Regions from separate parts of the Marinococcus sp. PL1-022 genome, predicted to be linked through region 2. Evidence: predicted binding sites of a transcription regulator. Region 2 holds the regulator's gene; each other region holds the start of a gene.
What was found. The regulator LexA, encoded in region 2, represses DNA repair genes until DNA is damaged. The targets are predictions, from matches to a motif close to CGAACATATGTTCG.

Region 1 (5,086 bases), 1.4 Mb from region 2:
GAGCATCAATCGTTTTGTTTAAATCTTCGCGGTGCTCTTTTTCAGAAAACAGATCCAGCTGCACAAATTGGTTGCTTTCAAGCTGCTGCAGGCTGACGCTCAGCCCCCGGACCGGGAAGTGTGTCCAATGTTTATGAAACAGAAATGCAGCGGCTCTGTAGATAGCTTTGCCGTCATTAACCGGTTCAGCCTGGGCCGCCTGCCGGTGAAAATGAAGAGAATTTCCGTTGTCATGCCCCTCGGCTCCTACGGTAACTGTCCAGCCTGCACAGCCCTCTGTCCGGGCCCGGCGTCCAACCTCTTCGCTCAGCTCGCGCAAAACGACGCTGATATCCTCCCAGCTTGAGTAATCACGAGGGAGGGTCATGTGGTGTCCTATAGCCTTTCGGCGCGTGTGAGTGCCGGGAGAGACAGGGGAAGGGTCAATACCGTGCGCCGTCTGCCAGAGAAGTTCTCCGTTCAGTCCAAAACGGTGGCGAAGCTCTTCTACAGGATAGGCAGCAAGGTGGCCGGCTTTTCGGATTCCCATCTGCTGCAGGTGTTTTTCCATCCGGCGCCCGACCCCGAACAGGTGATTCACAGGAAGAGGCCAAAGCGTTGAAGCCAGCTGATCCTGCCTCAGGGTGAAAATCCCATCGGCAGATTTTTTGGCAAAATGGTCACAGGCCATCTTGGCGAGAACCTTGGTCGCTCCGATGCCGGTGCGGGGATAGACGCCGAATGCCCGGAGAAGATGCCGGTTGATGAAAAGAGCCGCCTGCTCCGGCGTGGAAGCTGTATGCTTGTATGTATGCGTCATGTCTGCAAAAAGCTCGTCTACGCTGTAAGGTTCTATTTTATCGCTGTAAGCCTCAAGCGCCGTCGCAATCTGCACAGAAATTTTTAAATACAGCTCCATGCGCGGAGGAATAATAACGAGCCCAGGGCACTTTTGCTGTGCTTCTCCGATTGTTTCGGCTGTTTTCACTCCTTCACGTTTAGCAACAGGACATGCAGCCAAAATTATCCCGCTCCGGATGGACGGGTCTCCGGCTACGGCTGTTGGTTTATGCTGCAGGTTGGAATAATACAGTTTTTCAACATTGGCGTAGAACGACTGCATGTCGATAAGAAAAATAATCCGCGCCACAGCCCCTCCTCCTTTGGTGAAAAAATTGCTCCTTTCTATAGATTATACCTCAAAATAAATATTTTAAACGAACAAACGTTCTTATTTTAAATAAAAACCGGACCCTGGTCCAGGGCCCGTTATCTGCATTATGAAGAAGGGAGACCCCTTTTTTGTACGAGGGTGTTATTGAAACGCTCAAGCAGCTGGGCAAATTGATCGCGTTCTTCCTTATCCCAGTCGGCCAACAGGCTGTCATACATATGAATCCGTTCCTGCTTCAGCGTATTGATCGCTTCGATTCCTTCGTTCGTAATAAAAATCTGATTGACCCGTTTATCGTGATGATCCGGCCGGCGGGAAACAAGGCCTTTTTTCTCCAGCGAATGGATCTGGCGACTGAGTGTCGAAATATCGAGGAGAAAATGATCAGCGAGCTCACGTGCAGAACGGGGGCTCTGCTGGTGCAGCACCTGGAGAATCAAATAAGCGGAACGATCCAGGCTGCTGGCCTGGCTGTCAAGCGTCCGTTTAAAATCCGCCCGGCGCATTAACGTAACTACGCCAGTTTCAATTAGTTCGAGCATTTCCTTATCATGTTCGTTCATCGGGGCCCTCCAATTCCAATCGGTCTTTTTCTCTATTGTAATATAGATCAGGATCGAAAAAAGAGATAAGCGTAAAACGATATATATAAAACGAAAATAACATACGTTCTTTCCTAGTCGGCTCGCTGCATAGCCCTTCTTTCAGCGTATTCGAGGCATTTTTCACAGACAAATACTTTTTCATTCTGTTTTGTAAAGTATGGGCGCATATAGGACGTTTTTGATCTGCAATAGTAGCAGCGCTTTGAGAAAGAGAGGCTTCTTATCCATTGCTTAAGCAACAAATTTTCCTCCTTTTGTATTGGGATGTATTTTTACGATAAGAGAAAGGGAGGATGAATGCGAACGATTTGCTCATGAAAAATTCAAAAAGAATGATTTGCTTTTATATGAATTTATATAATTATTCAATAAAATAATACTTCAATTCATGAATGAAAACCTTCATTTTCGGGAAAGAAACTGTAAATGAAGACTAATAAGAAGGTGATCAGCGTGGCAAAAAGATTAGACCGTGAACAATGGAGCGTATTTCAAAGCGAGCTCTATCAGACAAATACGACTGTCGTCGTGACAGATGATTTGATATTAATCACAGACCCTACATGGCTCCCAGCGGAGATTGAGGAGATCCGGAATTTTGTCGAGGAACGAAAAAAGAATCAGCCGGTATATCTGCTGCTGACCCATTCGGATTTTGATCACGTTATCGGAGCCGGTGCTTTTCCGGAAGCAACTATCATTGCTTCCCGTGGATTTAATGCAAGATCCGATAAGGAAGAGATTGTTCAGCAAATGAAAGAGTTTGACAGTGCATATTATATTCACCGCATCTATGAACTCCAGTATCCGAAACCAGATATTATTGTTGATTCGGATGAGCAGGTGCTTGAAGAAGGGGAGACCAAAATTACATTCTATCTGGCACCGGGCCATACCGTGGACGGACTGGCAGCAGTCGTAGAACCGCTTGGTCTCTGCATCGCCGGAGACTACTTAAGCAATGTAGAGATTCCCATTATTGAATATCACAGCGAATCCTACCAGTTTACGTTAAAAAAGCTGGATGAGCTCTGGAAGGACAGCAAATACAGCACTGTGGTTCCGGGACACGGTCTTGTGGCCTCGAAGCCGGAAGAAATAGAAAAGCGTCTCCGGGATTCAGAATGGTATATTGAAAATACGAAAAAATCGCTGAAAGACCCATACGTGGAGAGTGCCATTTTTGCGTTTATTGACCGTCATAAGTTTGAAGCACCGTTAAAGCAGGTACACGCAGATAATAAAGAACAATTAAAAACGGAAAGATAGAAAACTGGCTGCCCTTTTAAGGAGCAGCCAGTTTTTGGTTTAGTATTTCTTATTCAGAGGACTCGTTTTGATTACGTGGAAGAATCAATACCTCCACGCGCCGGTTCTGGGCACGGCCCTCTTCGGTATCATTAGAAGCCACCGGTTCAAACTCGCCGAACCCCTTGGCACTGAAGTCTCTTGGGTCGAGATCGGGATTTTCGAGCACTATCTCCATAAAATGCACTGCCCGCATGACGCTGAGTTCCCAGTTTGTGCTGAAATCGGCGTTCGCGATAGGGGTGTCATCCGTATGGCCGCTGATAATAATGTTGCGCGGGGGATTTAGTACCAGCAGCTCGGACATATCCCCGGCAGTTTCAAGAGCCTCTTCGCGTATTTCTGCTTCACCAACATTAAACAAAATATTGTCTTTAATGGAGAGGAGCAGTCCATCATCAGAGAGACGGGTCGTAAACTGGCCTTCAAGTCCCCGTTCATCAATAAATCCTTCCACTCTCTCCTGGAGCTCGGCAAGTTCGTTTTGATCCTCTGCCTCTTCGATTGCTGTTGGAGGACTTTCATCGATATTGTCTTCGGCATTCAGCTCTTCGACAGAGCTTCCGGATTCGTTGATGCCGCTTCCACCAGTGAAAACAGAGTTAAAGGAGTCGGAGATCTGGTCAAATTTTCGGGCATCCACCTCACTTGATGCAAATAGCACGATAAACAGTGCAAGCAGGAGGGTCAGGAGGTCTGCGTAAGGAAGAAGCCAGGCTTCACTGACGTGTTCTTCCTCTTCCTTTTTCCGCTTACGCCGCCTAGCCATTTTCGGCACCTTCCTTCCATTCGGCTTCCTGGGCCGCTTCCATAATCTTTTCCCGTTCCTTCGCTGGAACGTACATTAAAAGCTTTTGTTCAATTGTTTTGGGCGGCTGCCCCTCCTGGACCGATAATACACCTTCAATCATGACACTGCGGACATGAATTTCGTGCTTGGATTTGCGCTTGAGTTTATTGGCAAAGGGGTGCCAGAGCACATAGCCGGTGAAAATGCCGAGAAGTGTGGCGACGAAGGCAGCGCTGATTGCTTCTCCAAGCTTATCGATATCAGACATGTCGGCAAGCGCCGCAATGAGACCGACCACAGCACCGAGCACACCGAGTGTAGGCGCATAGGTTCCTGCCTGGGTGAAAATAGAAACGCCTGTTTGATGACGGGATTCGATTGCTTCGAGCTCTTCGCTCATGATGTCGCGGATAAAATCTGAGTTCTGGCCGTCCACAGCCATCGTCATACCATTACGAAGAAAGGGGTCCTGAATGTCCTGAACGTCGCCCTCGAGGGCCAAGAGACCTTCTTTTCTAGCTGTCTGGGCCCATTTGGAGAACATGGGAACAAGCTGAGCGACACTCCATTCATTCTGATTTTTAAATAAAACGCCGAAAAGCTTCGGCACGTTTTTTAATTCATTACCGGGGAAAGCAATTACTACAGTGGCGATCGTTCCCCCAAAAATAATTAATAAAGCGGCCGGGTTCAGCAAAGAAATGAGCTCCATCCCTTTAATGGCGATACCGCTCATGATAGCTGCAAAAGCTATAATAATGCCGATGATTGATGCCTTATCCATACGTATCAATCCCTTTATGTTTGATTCTACTGTTTATATCGGCGCTTAAGATGCTAACATAAAGAAGGATAGAAAAATTCATGAGGAAGTAAGGAATAATTAACTAGGCAGACGATCTTGTGAATAAAAAAGCATAAAGACGCCTTGAATGGCAGGGAAAGGATGTCCATGATGAAAAAATGGATGATCGTTGCAGGAATGTCGGGGCTCTTGGTCAGTACCGGCTGTGCGAATAACGGGAACGAAGAGAGCGGAGCTGAAGAAGCTGAAGAAGCCTCTTCGGACGCTTCAGGGGAAAATAACGGAGAAGGTCAGGAAGAAACAGAGGGCGATACAGAAGAGAATGCAGAGGAAGCAGAAAATGACGAGCAGGCAGATGCAGGAGAGGAGCCGCCCAAGACAGAAGAAAACGGAAATTTGGAGAACCCATCGGCTATCGACGCTTT
Region 2 (5,086 bases):
GACGTGACCGACGGAGAATTAAACAAAACGTACGACAATTTATTGAGAGAGTTCGAAGCGCCCTCCAGCTGAGAGGGTGCTTTTTGTTTCTATTTATATAGAAGAAACAGGCTGATTGCTTTTTGGGCAGCAGGCGTTGAGAGAAACGGCTTTCACCGGGTACGAAGGGAAATTCTTTCTGAAAAAAACGGGCGGGTGTCTTCTCGAACAGCATAAACTGTGGTATAAATAAGTGGAGGGGGTGGATGACAGTGGCTTTAGTGGAATTCAAATGCAGAACGCAGCCGCAGGTGACGTATAGCAGTGACGGTCATGAAATTCATTACAAGGTGATTGAATACGCCGATGGCTATGAAGTGGTGCTTCATTCGATGAGTGATTTTCAGCCGGCCGATGAAAAACTGTTATTTCATCAGGGAAGTCAGGTCATTCACGCCAAAGAGCATACTTACGTATTAGATACCTGCGATTGTGTGTACAGCGGTGAATCCGATGAAACGATCGATCATTCGATCTGTCACAAACCGTATTCTAAATCCATGTAAACGCTAAGCGGAGCTTTCCTTCCCGGGAGGCTCTTTTTTGTGGCGGGCACAGGTGAAAAAAATTACGGAAAACAGAAAGGGGCATACTAATGCTGCATTTTGAAAAGAAGGATCTTCACAATTTAAACCACGCGGAGGCGCCGTATGTATCCATTTACCAATACGGAAAAACGGACATCAGCAGCCACCCGTCCGACAGCAGCCGGGTGGGGCTCTCCAAGAAGGGCATGATGAAGCTGATGAGCTACTGGATCGAGGAAGGCAATCTTGATGATAACGACAAGCAGCAGATTAAAGAATGGCTTGACCAGTAGCCTTTCAGGAGGTGTGGAAGAAATTCGGGTTTAGCAGCAGAGGTGCAGGGAAAAGGAATCACAATTCACCAATAGAAAAACGAACTTCGGGCATGGATCAGTCCTGAAGTCGTTAAAGGGGGAAGAGTGATGGCACGCCTGCTTGACTTTTACCACGGATCGTATGAAGGCAGCCCGGGAGAGTCTGAACATTTTAATGGACCGGTGCTTCACATTTTTGAACGTGAACGATTGCTGCTGTCGATGCAGATTACGGCAGAGGCGCTTCAAAAAAACGAACTGGATGTAGATATGACAACGGTGTATGAGTGGCTCTGGCTCCGGGGGCTCGAATTTATTGAACGGGAACACATTACGTCAGCCACGGTAGTGGTAATTACTGATCGGGATATTCGAAAAGACAAAATTGTTACGGAATACCGGACGCTTGCTGCACGGGCATAATATAGAACAGGCCGCCTGCTTTTTAAAAATTGCAGGCGGCCTGTTTTGTGTGATTAAAAGATGGTGCGGAAAACGCCGGTGACTCTGCCGAGTATCGTACAGTTTTCTAAAATAATCGGATCCATGGTGGCATTTTCAGGCTGCAGCCGGATAAAGTTTTCTTCTTTATAAAACCGTTTAACCGTTGCTTCCATTTCATCGGTCATAGCGACAATGATATCGCCGTTATCGGCGGTCTGCTGTTTTTGCACAACAACAAGATCCCCGTCAAAAATCCCGGCCTCAATCATGCTGTCGCCCTGGATGGTAAGCATGTATACCTGCTCTTCATCGGTCACCATGCGCTCTGGAAGAGGGATGTATTCTTCGACATTTTCCACCGCAGTAATAGGTTCCCCGGCCGTTACTTTACCAATGACCGGCACGTATACGGCTTTGCTTTCGTGGATCGGCTCACTGCCCTGGTCCTCAAGCTCAAGCACTTCAATCGCCCGTGGCTTTGTCGGGTCGCGGCGGATTAAATTTTTATTTTCAAGGCGGGCGAGGTGCCCGTGAACCGTAGAACTCGAAGCGAGTCCGACAGCTTCCCCGATCTCCCGTACCGAAGGCGGATAGCCTTTTTCTTTTACTTCTTCTTTTATATAATCAAGAATTTGCTGCTGGCGCTTGGATAGCTTCATCTCCGCACCTCCTTTTGAGGAATTTTTCTGAATAAAGTATAGCATGAGGGGAACAAAAACGCAAACACCCGTTCTAATATTTTTGTTGACGGGAACAGGTATTCTGGTATACTGGATGAATATAAGAACATACATTCTCATTCAGGGGGAACATGCACATGAATAAACTCAAAGCTTTTACTTTCACGGACTGGACCATGCTGGCCTTGTTTGCATTTGCACTTTTATTTCTGGTATATTCAGCGGACGCTTCGATCACGCCGGAAACGCTGGACGACACGGAAGCAGACCGTCCGGCAGAAATCGTCTATGAGCAGGAGCATCCGGTTTTAAAGGACAGGATAGGCTATCAGGAAGAGCCGTGGGAACGAACGGTTACATTTGACGCTCCCGAACAGTAAAACACGAACAGAAAGGATCACTGAGACATGAAAACCTGCATCATTTACGCCCGGGTAAGTACGGAAAAAGAAGAACAGCAGTCCTCGCTTGCCAGGCAGCAGGAGGAGCTGGAGGCTCTTGCTGCAGCGAATGGCTGGACGGTGCAGCAGACCGTAACGGAGCAGGAGAGCAGCTATTCCGTGGAACGGGACGGGCTTCTCCGTGTGTTTGAGCTCCTTGATGACACGAGCGCGGATACACTGCTGATTACCGATGACACGAGGCTTGGTCGTGGAAATGCCAAAATCGCCGTGCTCCATGAACTGCAGAAAAGGGGCACCTCCATCTATACAGTGAAGGATAACGGGGAGCTCGAAATTGCGGACACCGACCATATGATTATGGAGATTTTGTCGATCGTGGAAGAGCATCAGCGCCGGCTGCATAATTTTAAAATCAAACGGGGGATGCAGCGGGCGGTGGAAAATGGCTATCATCCGGAGGAAAACTTCGGGCTGAACCGCAGCGGGGGCCGAAAGAAAATAGAAGTGCCCATTGAGGAAATTGTTAAGCTGAAGCAGCGGGAGCTCACGTTTAAAGATATTGCCTCGACGCTCCGGGGTCTTGGCTACGACATTTCCAAAGCGACGGTGCATCGCCGCTATAAAGAATATGAACAGCAGCGTACAGACACGGAACCGCAGTGATTTGTTTGCGGTGCGATGCTGTTTTTAATATAATGAATAGGGAATGCCATTTTAAGGGAGGCAACTTATGCTTTCGAAAGAAAAAATTGACCGGATTAATGAATTGGCCAAACGTCAAAAATCAACGGGGCTGACGGCCGAAGAAGAGGAAGAACAGCATGCGCTGCGTCAGGAATATTTAAGCAAATTCCGTTCTTCATTTAAAAACCAGCTTGAAAACGTTAAAGTGGTGGATGAAGAAGGCACGGATGTAACTCCGAACAAGCTTGAACGTGTCAAACGACGGAACCGCAGCTTTCGGCATTAAGATAAAAGAGAGGCCTGGTCTTAACAAAGAGCAGGCCTTTTGATTTTATTCTTTCTCCGTAAACCCGCTTGTGTAATCGTTTTAAAACCTTTATCATAAAAGCGTACATGAACACGGAATTTCCCGCGGGGTCAACCTACAGATGCGGGTTTCCACCCAAAAATACATACAGTGGAGGGACATATGCATGGCAATTAGCACAGAACAATTAGCAATTAACACGATCCGGACGTTGTCCATCGAAAGCATTGAGAAAGCCCAGTCGGGTCACCCGGGGCTTCCGATGGGCGCCGCGCCGATGGCGTACGCGCTCTGGACGAAAGCGATGAACCACAACCCGGCCAACCCGGACTGGTTTAACCGCGACCGCTTCGTGCTGTCCGCCGGCCACGGATCGATGCTCCTATACAGCATGCTGCACCTGAGCGGCTACGACCTCTCGCTCGAGGAGCTGAAAAACTTCCGCCAGTGGGGAAGCCAGACGCCGGGCCACCCGGAATACGGCCACACCGCCGGCGTGGAAGCCACCACCGGCCCGCTCGGCCAGGGTCTGGCCATGGGGACCGGCATGGCGATGGCCGAACGCCATCTGGCAGCCAAGTACAACACGGACGATCACTCCGTGGTCGACCATTTCACGTACGTGCTCTGCGGCGACGGCGACCTGATGGAAGGCGTGGCGTCGGAATCAGCTTCGCTCGCCGGCCACTTACAGCTCGGCAACCTGGTGGTGCTGTATGACTCCAACGACGTGTCGCTCGACGGCGCGCTCCACCAGTCGTTTTCCGAAAACGTGCTGCAGCGCTATGAAGCGTACGGCTGGCACACGGTCTTTATCGAGGACGGCAACGACGTCGATGCCCTGGAGGCAGCGATCGAAGAAGCGAAGCAGTCCCCGAAGCCATCCATGATCGAAGTGAAAACCGTGATCGGCTACGGCGCACCGAACAAAGGCGGCACCAATGCCGCCCACGGCGCGCCGATCGGCGACGACGAGTACAATTTGGTAAAGGAAGCCTACCAGTGGGAATACGACGCGTTTCACATTCCGCCGGAGGTGACCGAACTGTTTGACGAAGTCAAACAGGGCGGCGCGAAGGCCGAAAAGGAATGGAACGAGCTGTTTGACGCCTACAAGCAGGAGAATCCGGAACTTGCCGACGAGCTCGAGCAGGCGATAGCCGGGAAACTCCCGGAGGGCTGGGATGCGAAGCTGCCCGTCTTTACGGATGAAAAAGTAGCGACCCGTGCCGCTTCCGGTGATGTGCTGCAGGAAGTAGCGGCAGCGGTACCATCTCTGTTCGGCGGCTCGGCGGACCTCGCCGGCTCCAACAAAACGCTGATCAAAGCGGAGAATGATTTCAGCCGCAACGACTACACCGGCCGCAACATCTGGTTCGGTGTGCGGGAATTTGCGATGGCGGCAGCAGTGAACGGCATTCAGCTGCACGGAGGCCTGAAGCCGTTCGGCTCGACGTTCCTCGTCTTTTCTGATTACCTGCGTCCAGCGCTGCGCCTGAGTGCGCTGATGGGGCTGCCGCTCACCCAGGTATTCACGCACGACAGCATCGCGGTCGGCGAAGACGGCCCGACGCACGAGCCGGTGGAACAGCTGGCCGCCCTCCGCGCGATTCCGAACCTGAACGTCATCCGCCCGGCGGACGGCAACGAGACGGTTGCGGCGTGGCGCGTGGCGATGGAAAGTGAA
Region 3 (5,086 bases), 1.3 Mb from region 2:
TGGCGTGAACAACACGCTCAGGAATACGCTCGCGGTTAAAGTGAGCAAGTTTTTCTAAAAGGTGTACGTCCTGAATAAGAGTAGGGCCTCTGTTTCCTGCTGTCAACGAGTTCTGGTTATCTCCTACCGGAGCACCTGAACCGGTTGTTTGTACATTTTTACGATCAGCCATGCTTTAATCACCTCTTAATTATTTTCATATCCCATATGATAACATAACCCACATAAAAATCAATATTATTTTATAACAATTTTAATCTGGGACTTCGCTTTTTAACCGTTTCACACTTTAAAAACAGCTTAAGGTCTTTAAAAATCATTGTTTTTATCGACTCAATTGAATATCTTCCTGCTTAATTGAAAATCACAGCAGCTCTCCGGGGCTCTGAGCGAAAGAGCAGACTTATTCGTTTAATCATCATGCTCCTGCTATTTTTATTGGCTTTATTTCAAAAATTCTCTGATTTCTTCTACGAACCGTTCATGCTCTTCAACGTTTATTCCGTGACCCGAGTGCCCGTATTCCACAAACCGGCATGAAGGAATAAGGTCAGCTATTTCCCGGCCGTATTCCGGCGGGTTCAGGCCATCGTATTTCCCGCTGATCACAAGCGACTCTGCCTCTACGAAAGGAAGCTGATCACGGAAATCAAACCCCTTTAAAGCATCAGAAGCTGCCTGTTCTTCTTTGGCACTGAGCTCCACGGCCCGGTTTTCAATCTGCTTTGACCAGGCCTGTACCCTGCCGATATCATGATAGATATACATCGAGGCTTTATTTAATTTTTCACGATGAGAAAGGCCGCTCAACTCGGCTTCATGCTCAGCAAATAAGCGGGCAGTGGAAGACGTTTTCCCATGTGCCTTCGGTGCTGTTAACACAAGCTTCGATACTCTTTTGGGAGCTTCAACAGCTACACCCTGAGCGATATAGCTTCCCATTGAAACACCCACCAGGTGAGCTGATTCAATGTCAAGCTTATTCATCATGTGCAGTATATCCTGTATATGATCCTCCAATGTATATGCTTCAGGCTTGTCCGACCTGCCGTGTCCTCTCATATCAAGGGCTATAACGCGGAACTGATCCTTCAACCGATCCATTTCACGCTCAAACATCGTATGGTCTCCAGTCAGTCCGTGCAGAAATATAACAGGATATCCTTGTCCGGCTTCTTTATAATACAGAGTGACTTTGTCTGCACTGCTCATCGTCGCCATCTCTTTCATCCCTTCTAAATATCACATTGGGAAAATTGTACCATAAGACATTTCCTCGGTGGTAATTTGAAGCGCTTTTCTATCCCACTCTCATTGGTAAAGTTAATTAACATTTTTTCTGCTGATGCAGAAAGGCTTCTGCTTCCGTTTTTTTTATGTATTCTGTCTTCTTTCTTCAAAATATTGTACACTGATGGCAGTTGGAAAAAGATGTATTGATGAAAGCGGGGAATGATGATGAATCCTATTCGATTGTTACCTTTATTTACTGCACCCAGGAAAACGTACAGGCAGATAAGCGATAACCCGGGGCTTCATTTCACAGCTCTATGGATTGTTATCATTGCCGGTCTCTCCCAGTCCCTTGCCCAAAACACAAGTGATATGTCCCCAATTGAGACCGGGTCTGCTCTCTCCACCTTCCTTACAGCTGTTGGAATTATCGCTGCCTTCCTTCTATTTCAAATTGTCACGTTTTATTTGAATGGACTGATTCTAAAGCTCGTTATTCTAATGTTTCAGGGACGTATAAAAGCCCGCGAAGCCCGAACGGTTTATGGGCTGTCTCTTTATCCGCAGGCGTTTCTTTTCCCATTTATTTTTTTACTGTTTATCGGCAAGCTCGCAGGCGGGAGCAGCACAGCGGCACTTCTTACCGCTATCGCCTCGGCTATTATAGCTGCAGCTTCTATCTGGGGTATTGTCATGCAGGTAAACTTAATCTCCGCTGCCTCCGGGTTCTCCGGCGGCAAATCCTTCGGGGTGTTTGTAGTGTTCGCTTTATTATTGGCTCTTCTCATTTTTATTCTCGTTCTGCTTCTGGCCCTAATTGTGATTTTCATCGCCGGCGCCTTTTCCAATTAAGCTGGCAAAGCAGCTGTGTTTTTAAAAAAGACGCAGCTGTTCATAGTTTACCGTTTTATAAACCTTGCCTCTGCCTCCCGTTACTTCTCCCGGACCGTAAAATTCCGAAGCTGTGACTCCGAGAAGCCGGACAGGGTCTCCCCCGGAGGCCCCTTCTTCGAGTAGAAGGCGCAGAGCTTCGAGCAGCTCCGCACGGTCATTGCTCGGGTGTTCGAGCGTAGACCGGCGGGTTATCTGCTGAAAATCGGCAAATTTTATTTTCAGCACAATACATTTAGCCCTGATGCCGTCTTTTTTCAACCTCGTAAGCACCTGGTCAAGCAGCTCTTCAATGACCGGGAGCATGTCCTGTACAAGCAGAAGGTCCTGCGAAAGCGTCGTCTCTTTTCCAAGCGACTTTCGCTCTCTTTCCGGATTTACCGGACGTTCATCGATTCCCCGGGCCTGACGGTAAAATACGTGGCCCTGCTTATGAAACAATTCCACAAGCCTTGCTTCACCCAGCTGCTGCAAGTCTTCTCCGGTTTCGATGCCTAGTGAATCAAATTTCCGCTTAGTCACCTTTCCAACTCCGCGAAAATCCCCAATGGAAAGAGCTTTCACAAAAGCGTCCGCCCGGTCCGGGGTAATAACCGTCAGTCCATCCGGTTTATCATAATCTGAAGCCGTTTTTGCAAGAAATTTATTATAGGAAACACCTGCAGAGGCAGTAAGACCGGTCTTTTGATAGATTCTTCTTCGTATCTCTTTAGCTGTGAGCGTAGCGGACGGCATGTTCCAGTGATTTTCTGTCACATCAAGATAAGCCTCATCCAGAGACAGAGGCTCCACCAAATCTGTGCAGTCATGGAAGATGGCCATTATTTCACGCGAGACCTCCCGGTATTTTTCCATATTCCCTTTAATAAATATAGCCTCCGGACACCTTCGATAGGCTTCATAGGAAGACATAGCTGAATGAATACCGTAGGGCCTCGCTTCATAAGAGCACGTAGCCACTACACCCCTTGACCAGGGCGAACCTCCGACTACCAGAGGCTTGTTCCGCAAACGAGGCTGGTCGCGCTGTTCAATAGACGCAAAAAAAGCATCCATATCAATATGAATAATTTTCCGGAGATTCTGTTCATCCTGCTTCATTTCCTACGCCCCCTTATACGCGCAGTTCTCTGTTCCTTCTATTATAGCGGACACCGCCTTTTTTCACAAACGTATGTTCTTATGCAGCGATAATCCTTTATTTTTTACATCCGGGGCCTTTGCCGTCTTCATTGCGTTCTCCTGCACTTTAGTATACTATCATAATCATAAAAATATGAAGGTGTTACGGTAAACTCACGCCTGATTGGAGGAATATTTATGAATTATGAAGTTCAGATTTTCACTCAGCCAAACTGCTCCTCCTGTGCTAAAGTAAAAGGCTGGTTTCAGGAAAACCGTATTTCTTTTATTGAAAAGGATATCGTAAATGACCCACAGGCCAATCAGGAATTCGGTGCATTAAATGAAAAATTCGTTCCGATTACTATTATTATCACAGACGACAAAAGATACCAGGTCGTCGGCCCAAATCTCAAAAAGATAAAAACGCTTGTTACTACAGTCGGAATATCCGGCCAAAGCAATTAACGTTCATGACTTCAGCACTGGTTTTCTCGCCAGTGCTTTTTATATTTTATCAATAGCTGCTTTCAGGAGCTGTTGTTCAAATAAAGACGCTTGCGGTTAAGTCTCCCCGGGTAAATACTTATAACAGCGGGAATCTGCAGCGGAGGGAGGAAGAGTCGTGCCTACAGTGCTTTTTATCATAACGATAATTATTGCCGGAACGGTTTTAGCTTCTATCGGGTTTTATTTCCTTCGTAAATTTTACGATAAACTATAAAAAAGGACGGTTCACCGCGTGAATCGTCCTTCCTTTGGCATCTCAATATTTTTGTTTTTCTCAGACAGCTTCTCGAGAAACAATGCTTCATTCTTCGGTGTAATATGCTGATGACGATTTCCTTCCTGGTAAATCACCTTCAGTCTTTCCGGTGTCGCACCCTTGATCCATCCAGGGACCTCCTCCACCCGCTGGATGGACTCATAAGGAATACGCAGCCGGATCAAAAGAGAGGCATGAACCGCCAGATGCTCTTCGTGCAATTCATATTTTGTGAAAAATACAATCTGTGTTACTAAAATGATAATAACCGCATCGATCACAGCCCGCAGAATAGTCCCCGGCCCTCCGTTATACATAAACAGAGCCTGAAAAATAGAATATCCCAGCAGTACGATAGCTATGATCGCAAATGCGGACAGCAGTCTGCTTCCTTTCGCTCGAAACACCATTACCCGGTCTCCTCTAATTTTTTTTATCAGGATCGTCTGGTTTCAACCCATACTTATAAACAATAGGCATAAGAACCATTAAAAGCATCGAATTCGTAAACAATGGAAGAAAGATTTCGTGAGCTTCCATTACGACCCCGATAAAGGAAACAATCAATACTGGAGCTGTCGCCACCAGAATGGTAATCAGCTCGCGTTTTGCGCTCCATAACTGCCTGCTGTCCGCTATCGATAAAATGAGCATCCAGTACACCATGAACGCAAGCGGCATCATTGCATCGATAAGCGGCTGATCCAGCACAAAAAAGAAGACCAGGCGCACAGCCGACAGTATAGCTAAAATAACAATAATTAATTGACGAAATGACGACTCCACGATGTATTCGCTCCCTATTCCCTGCTTTTTGCCGTTCTGGGCTTTACTGCAAACAAAGCAAATCCCAGAACCGTTCCAATTACGTATTTCATTATGCTCTGCTTCCTTCCGTTAAGTACGGAATTCCAGATGGACACCGTTTGGATCCTGTACCGTCTCCATCCTTTCCGCTCCCTGAATAACTATTTTTTCAAGTTCAAATGCACGCTTTTCCTGCCAGACAGGCACTAATGCTTCTTCGCCCAGAACGGTCAGCCAGTCATTCGAATCATACGGCTCCGGACTCGT
Region 4 (5,086 bases), 1.1 Mb from region 2:
CTTCCCCGAGCTCGAGGGCCGTCTCCAGGGAGTCCGCCAGCCGGGTCTCCACACCGTCTTTAATGACGATACGATCCACGACTGCTTCAATATCGTGCTTTTTATTTTTTTCGAGCTTGATTTCTTCTCCAATATCACGCATTTCCCCGTCCACGCGAATACGCACCAGCCCTTTTTGCTTCAGCTGATCCATCACCTTCACATGCTCTCCCTTTCTGCCGGCAATGACCGGAGCGAGAATCTGCATTTTCGTCCGTTCAGCATAAGCCATCATCTGGTCGACCATCTGGGAAATAGTCTGGGAGGTAATCGGCACATGATGGTACGGGCAGTAAGGCGTACCGACCCGTGCAAATAAAAGGCGCAGGTAGTCATAAATTTCCGTCACGGTGCCGACCGTCGAGCGCGGGTTCTTGCTTGTTGTTTTCTGGTCAATTGATATCGCCGGGGAGAGCCCTTCAATGGAATCGACGTCCGGCTTTTCCATCTGTCCCAAAAACTGACGGGCGTAAGCCGACAATGATTCGACATACCGGCGCTGCCCTTCAGCATAAATTGTGTCGAAGGCAAGCGAAGATTTCCCGGAGCCGGATAATCCAGTCATGACGACCAGCTGGTCCCTCGGAATTGTCACATCAATATTTTTTAAATTGTGGGACCTCGCCCCCTGAATCTTAATATTATCTGCTGCCATTCGTTGGTCATCCTTCCGCTTTAAGTTCTAATACCATATCGCGCAGTTCCGCTGCGCGTTCAAACTGCAGGTCTTTGGCTGCCTGTTTCATTTCGTCTTCCATTTGGTCAATTACTTTTTTCCGCTCCGTCTTGCTCATTTTATCAAGAGCTGGTTTATCAATATCGGATGAATCCTCTGAGCTGACCGTTGCCTGAATGAGGGCAGGGATTTCTTTTTGGATCGTTTTCGGTGTAATGCCGTATTTTTCGTTATGCGCTATTTGGATCTCGCGGCGGCGGTTCGTTTCACTGATAGCCACGTCCATCGAACGCGTCATTTTGTCTGCGTACATAATAACATGCCCGCGGTCGTTCCGGGCAGCACGCCCCATTGTCTGGATAAGGGAGCGCTCCGCGCGCAGAAAGCCTTCCTTATCTGCATCCAGAATGCCAATCAGTGACACTTCCGGAATATCCAGCCCTTCCCGGAGAAGATTGATGCCGACCAGAACGTCAAACTGGCCTAGGCGGAGCTGGCGGATGATGTCGATCCTCTCGAGCGTTTTAATGTCCGAGTGCAGATACTTTACCCGGATACCGAGCTCTTTTAAATAGTTGGTCAAATCCTCTGCCATTTTCTTCGTGAGCGTCGTCACGAGCACCCGCTCATTTTGCTCCCGCCGCTCATGGATTTCCCCAATCAAGTCATCGATTTGTCCTTCAATCGGCTTCACTTCCACTGTCGGGTCGAGCAGCCCGGTCGGCCGGATAATCTGTTCAATGACTTCCGGAGCGTGCTCGAGCTCATACGGACCCGGCGTTGCGGAAATAAACATCGCCTGGTTGATCCGCCCTTCAAATTCATCAAATTTCAACGGACGGTTGTCCATCGCGGACGGAAGCCGGAAGCCGTGGTCCACGAGCACCTGCTTTCTGGCCTGGTCCCCGTTGTACATGCCGCGCACCTGCGGAAGCGTAACGTGGGACTCATCCACCACGAGTAAAAAATCATCCGGAAAATAGTCAATCAATGTATACGGCGCATCTCCGGGATTCCGGAAGGTCAGATGCCTCGAATAGTTTTCAATCCCGGAGCAAAAGCCCATCTCCTGCATCATTTCGAGGTCGTAATTGGTTCGCTGCTCAAGCCGCTGCGCTTCAAGCTCCCGGCCGTTTGCCCGGAACTTTTCAAGCTGCTCCTGAAGCTCCTGCTGAATATTTTTAATGGCCCGCTCCATTTTTTCTTCCCTCGTCACAAAGTGGGATGCCGGGAAAATGGCAGCATGTGAACGTTCACCGATAACTTCGCCGGTCAGAGCGTCCACCTCGGTGATCCGGTCGATTTCATCGCCAAACATTTCAACACGAATGCAGTGCTCTTCTCTTGATGCCGGGAAAATTTCGACCACGTCACCGCGCACGCGAAACGTTCCGCGCACGAAATTAATGTCGTTGCGCTCGTATTGAATGTCCACGAGCTTCCGGAGAATCTGATCCCGTTCGATCTCCATACCCGTCCGGAGTGACAGCATCAGATCCCTGTAATCCTCCGGCGAGCCGAGACCATAAATGCAGGAAACGCTGGCCACGATAATAACGTCTTCCCGCTCAAATAAGGCGCTCGTCGCCGAGTGCCTTAGTTTGTCAATTTCATCATTAATGCTCGCGTCTTTTTCGATAAACTGGTCTGTCTGCGGTACGTAGGCCTCCGGCTGATAGTAGTCGTAATAGCTCACAAAATATTCTACTGCATTATTTGGAAACATTTCTTTAAATTCATTATATAACTGCCCGGCAAGCGTCTTATTGTGCGCCATAACAAGCGTCGGCCGGTTTACTTCTGTTAACACATTGGATACTGTAAACGTTTTCCCGGTCCCTGTCGCCCCAAGCAGCGTCTGGTATCTTTTTCCGTCCTTTAACCCTTGAACCAGCTTTTCAATCGCCTGCGGCTGGTCGCCGGCCGGATTATATCTACTCGCCAGTTCAAATGTTTCGTTCATATTAGTCCCTCACTTCCTGTCTGCGTTCCGGTCATATGTCTATTTACTATACCACATGAAGATTGGAAAGAAACAACACAAAAACGAACGTATATTCGCTATTATTATTGTACTCCACTCCCCTGTAAATGCAAAGAAAATGACATTTTCCCCGACCTATACAAAAAACAGAACCCGGCAGAGGGTTCTGTTTTACTGGGCCGTATGGATGCTTTCCGGGGCCGTTCGTTCTTTATTGATCATTAATATTCCAAGCTGATGGTGCTGATTGCTGTAAAGCGCTGCCTGCGCCTGGCGGAGCTCTCCGTTAATATCCTCCACGTCCAGCCGGCAGTAGGCGGAATTTTTCTGCACTGCCCGGTAGAGGCTCGCTTCATCATATACCTTTTCGCTGTTCACCCGCCGGATGACTTCACCTGCTTTAATATGCATCCGGTCTGCCGGCGACTCCGGCAGAACAGCGAGTACGGATATTCCGTCGCCGCGGAGCGTATAAAGAAAATTGCTTTTAGCTGAACTGCCGGCCGCAATGGTTACCCATTCCCGCAGCAAAATCAGGACAGCCGCAATTACTGGAATAATCCATCCACTGTAAAAATAGGCAAGTGCTGCACCAGCGCCGGCAAGAATAGCGATCCGCACGACCCACCAGCCGGCCAACCGCACCTGTACAGACGCCAGACGGTCGAAGGTTTTCATACGTATGCCGATCACTGCCGGAAGCAAAAGAAGGGAAAAAGCAGCTCCGCCCGGAAGGAGCGGCCACCAGCCTCCCGCTTCAACAGCACTTCCCGGGATAAACAGAAATACCGGGAGCATCCAGATACGGTGCGTAATCTGGCCGCCAATTGGCTTGCCGCGGCGGCTGACCGTCCGAAGGGGAGAAAAAAACCTTGTACCGTTCCAGACAATCAGTATTCCTTCCGCGAGCGTGAGCACTGCGAGCCAGACCATCAGAGAAAAAGCATCAAAGCCGTTTCCGAGCCAGGCTCCGGCAGAGAAAAACGGTACTGTGATCCCGGCAGCATCAAGTGCCAGAGCGGCTAAAAATGCCGTACCCCATACGTGCAGAGCGGTCAGCCAGCGGTGCAGGCCTGACACTGCCAGCAGGGCACTGATCACCATCGCAAGCAGGACTGCTCCAAGAGGCAGTGAAATGCCCGTAACAATGGTGATGACCGAGACAAAAGCAGCGATTACTATCGCCGGAATAACACTCATTGTTAATTCCATCAGCATTGGATACATTTTTGCATGAAACATTTTTCGTTCTCTTTTCACCCGAAGATAACCAATCATAAGCATGGCTGCTATCATTATGTAAGTCAGCGGGTTCAGAAAAAACCACGCTAACGCAGGACCAATTTCACCGATTATTCCCTGCATCCACTATTTCCTCCTTTTCTTCGGACCGGGCATGCCCCGGCCACCAGCATCATTCAGCTTTCAATTATTGTTCTGTGACTGTATCAAGCGCGCGCTGCAGCTGCTTGTCATTGTCTCTGTTCTGGACTTTTTCAAGCACTAAATCATTCAGCGCGTCTGCTGTTTCCGGCGTCAGCGTCCCAGTGGCTTCCAGATCCTTCTGTTCCTCCTGGAAATCCTGTACTGCCGCTTCTGTTTCTTCGCTGTAGTACCCGTCCTCACGTCCCGGATCGAATCCGGCTCCTTTTAAGAGCGTCTGTGCAGTGGCAATATTTTCACCCGTCGTATCCGGCTCCAGGGCTTCATCAATGGATAAAATAGATGCCTGGAAATAATCGGGCTGCTCCTGCTCAATGGTCGGTTCCACGCCTTCTTCATTAATCCAGTTTTCTTCCGGCGTCAGCCATTTAGAGACAGAGAGCTTCACGTCACTTCCATCATCTAGCTCCATCACCTGCTGAACCGTTCCTTTGCCATAGGTTGTCTGCCCTACCAGCTCAAAGTTTCCGGCCTCCTTCATTGCAGCTGCCAGAATTTCAGAAGCAGATACACTTCCCTGATCAACCACGCCAACTACCGGATAATCCTTGTTCTCCTCTAAAGAAGAAGTCACTTCTGAAATCGTACCTTCATGGTCTTCAATTTCAACTATCGGCTCTCCGCCAGGAATAATCATGCTGCCGATATCCTCCACCGCATTCAAATAACCGCCCGGATTTCCCCGGACATCAATCACCAGTCCGTCAATGTTTTCACTCTCCACCTGCTCGAGCTGGGTTTCGAACTCATTGGCTGTATTTTCAGAAAATGACGATATATTCAGATAACCGATGCTTTCGCCATCCTGCTCGATCACTTCACCCTCTACGGTTTCGATCGGAATTTCATCGCGCTCCACTTCAACATTAAAGGGCTCGCTGCTTCCACGCTGGACAGTGAGATTTACATTCGTTCCTTTTTCTCCCCGGATTTTCAGAACTGCC

Region 1: the regulator LexA is predicted to act here: its motif matches at 1,198-1,211, upstream of SIC45_RS00575 (DNA polymerase IV).
Region 3: the regulator LexA is predicted to act here: its motif matches at 3,292-3,305, upstream of dinB (DNA polymerase IV).
Region 4: the regulator LexA is predicted to act here: its motif matches at 2,763-2,776, upstream of uvrB (excinuclease ABC subunit UvrB).

What each region holds. Positions count from the first base shown of each region.
Region 1 is NZ_JAWXCX010000001.1:103,460-108,545, forward strand. It holds gene SIC45_RS00575 (DNA polymerase IV) at 1-1,129, opposite strand, end outside; gene SIC45_RS00580 (MarR family winged helix-turn-helix transcriptional regulator) at 1,258-1,716, opposite strand; gene SIC45_RS00585 (MBL fold metallo-hydrolase) at 2,212-3,027, shown strand; gene motB (flagellar motor protein MotB) at 3,077-3,835, opposite strand; gene motA (flagellar motor stator protein MotA) at 3,828-4,640, opposite strand; gene SIC45_RS00600 (M15 family metallopeptidase) at 4,812-5,086, shown strand, end outside.
Region 2 is NZ_JAWXCX010000001.1:1,500,949-1,506,034, forward strand. It holds gene SIC45_RS07675 (hypothetical protein) at 1-72, shown strand, start outside; gene SIC45_RS07680 (hypothetical protein) at 246-545, shown strand; gene SIC45_RS07685 (hypothetical protein) at 635-859, shown strand; gene SIC45_RS07690 (hypothetical protein) at 989-1,303, shown strand; gene lexA (transcriptional repressor LexA) at 1,357-1,983, opposite strand; gene SIC45_RS07700 (hypothetical protein) at 2,142-2,384, shown strand; gene SIC45_RS07705 (recombinase family protein) at 2,412-3,071, shown strand; gene SIC45_RS07710 (DUF896 domain-containing protein) at 3,139-3,378, shown strand; gene tkt (transketolase) at 3,566-5,086, shown strand, end outside.
Region 3 is NZ_JAWXCX010000001.1:188,142-193,227, reverse strand. It holds gene SIC45_RS01060 (catalase) at 1-172, opposite strand, end outside; gene SIC45_RS01055 (alpha/beta fold hydrolase) at 445-1,221, opposite strand; gene SIC45_RS01050 (YIP1 family protein) at 1,459-2,085, shown strand; gene dinB (DNA polymerase IV) at 2,107-3,225, opposite strand; gene SIC45_RS01040 (glutaredoxin family protein) at 3,445-3,714, shown strand; gene SIC45_RS01035 (PH domain-containing protein) at 3,982-4,422, opposite strand; gene SIC45_RS01030 (hypothetical protein) at 4,436-4,798, opposite strand; gene SIC45_RS01025 (hypothetical protein) at 4,910-5,086, opposite strand, start outside.
Region 4 is NZ_JAWXCX010000001.1:392,385-397,470, reverse strand. It holds gene uvrA (excinuclease ABC subunit UvrA) at 1-694, opposite strand, end outside; gene uvrB (excinuclease ABC subunit UvrB) at 702-2,678, opposite strand; gene SIC45_RS02060 (PDZ domain-containing protein) at 2,871-4,064, opposite strand; gene SIC45_RS02055 (S41 family peptidase) at 4,129-5,086, opposite strand, start outside.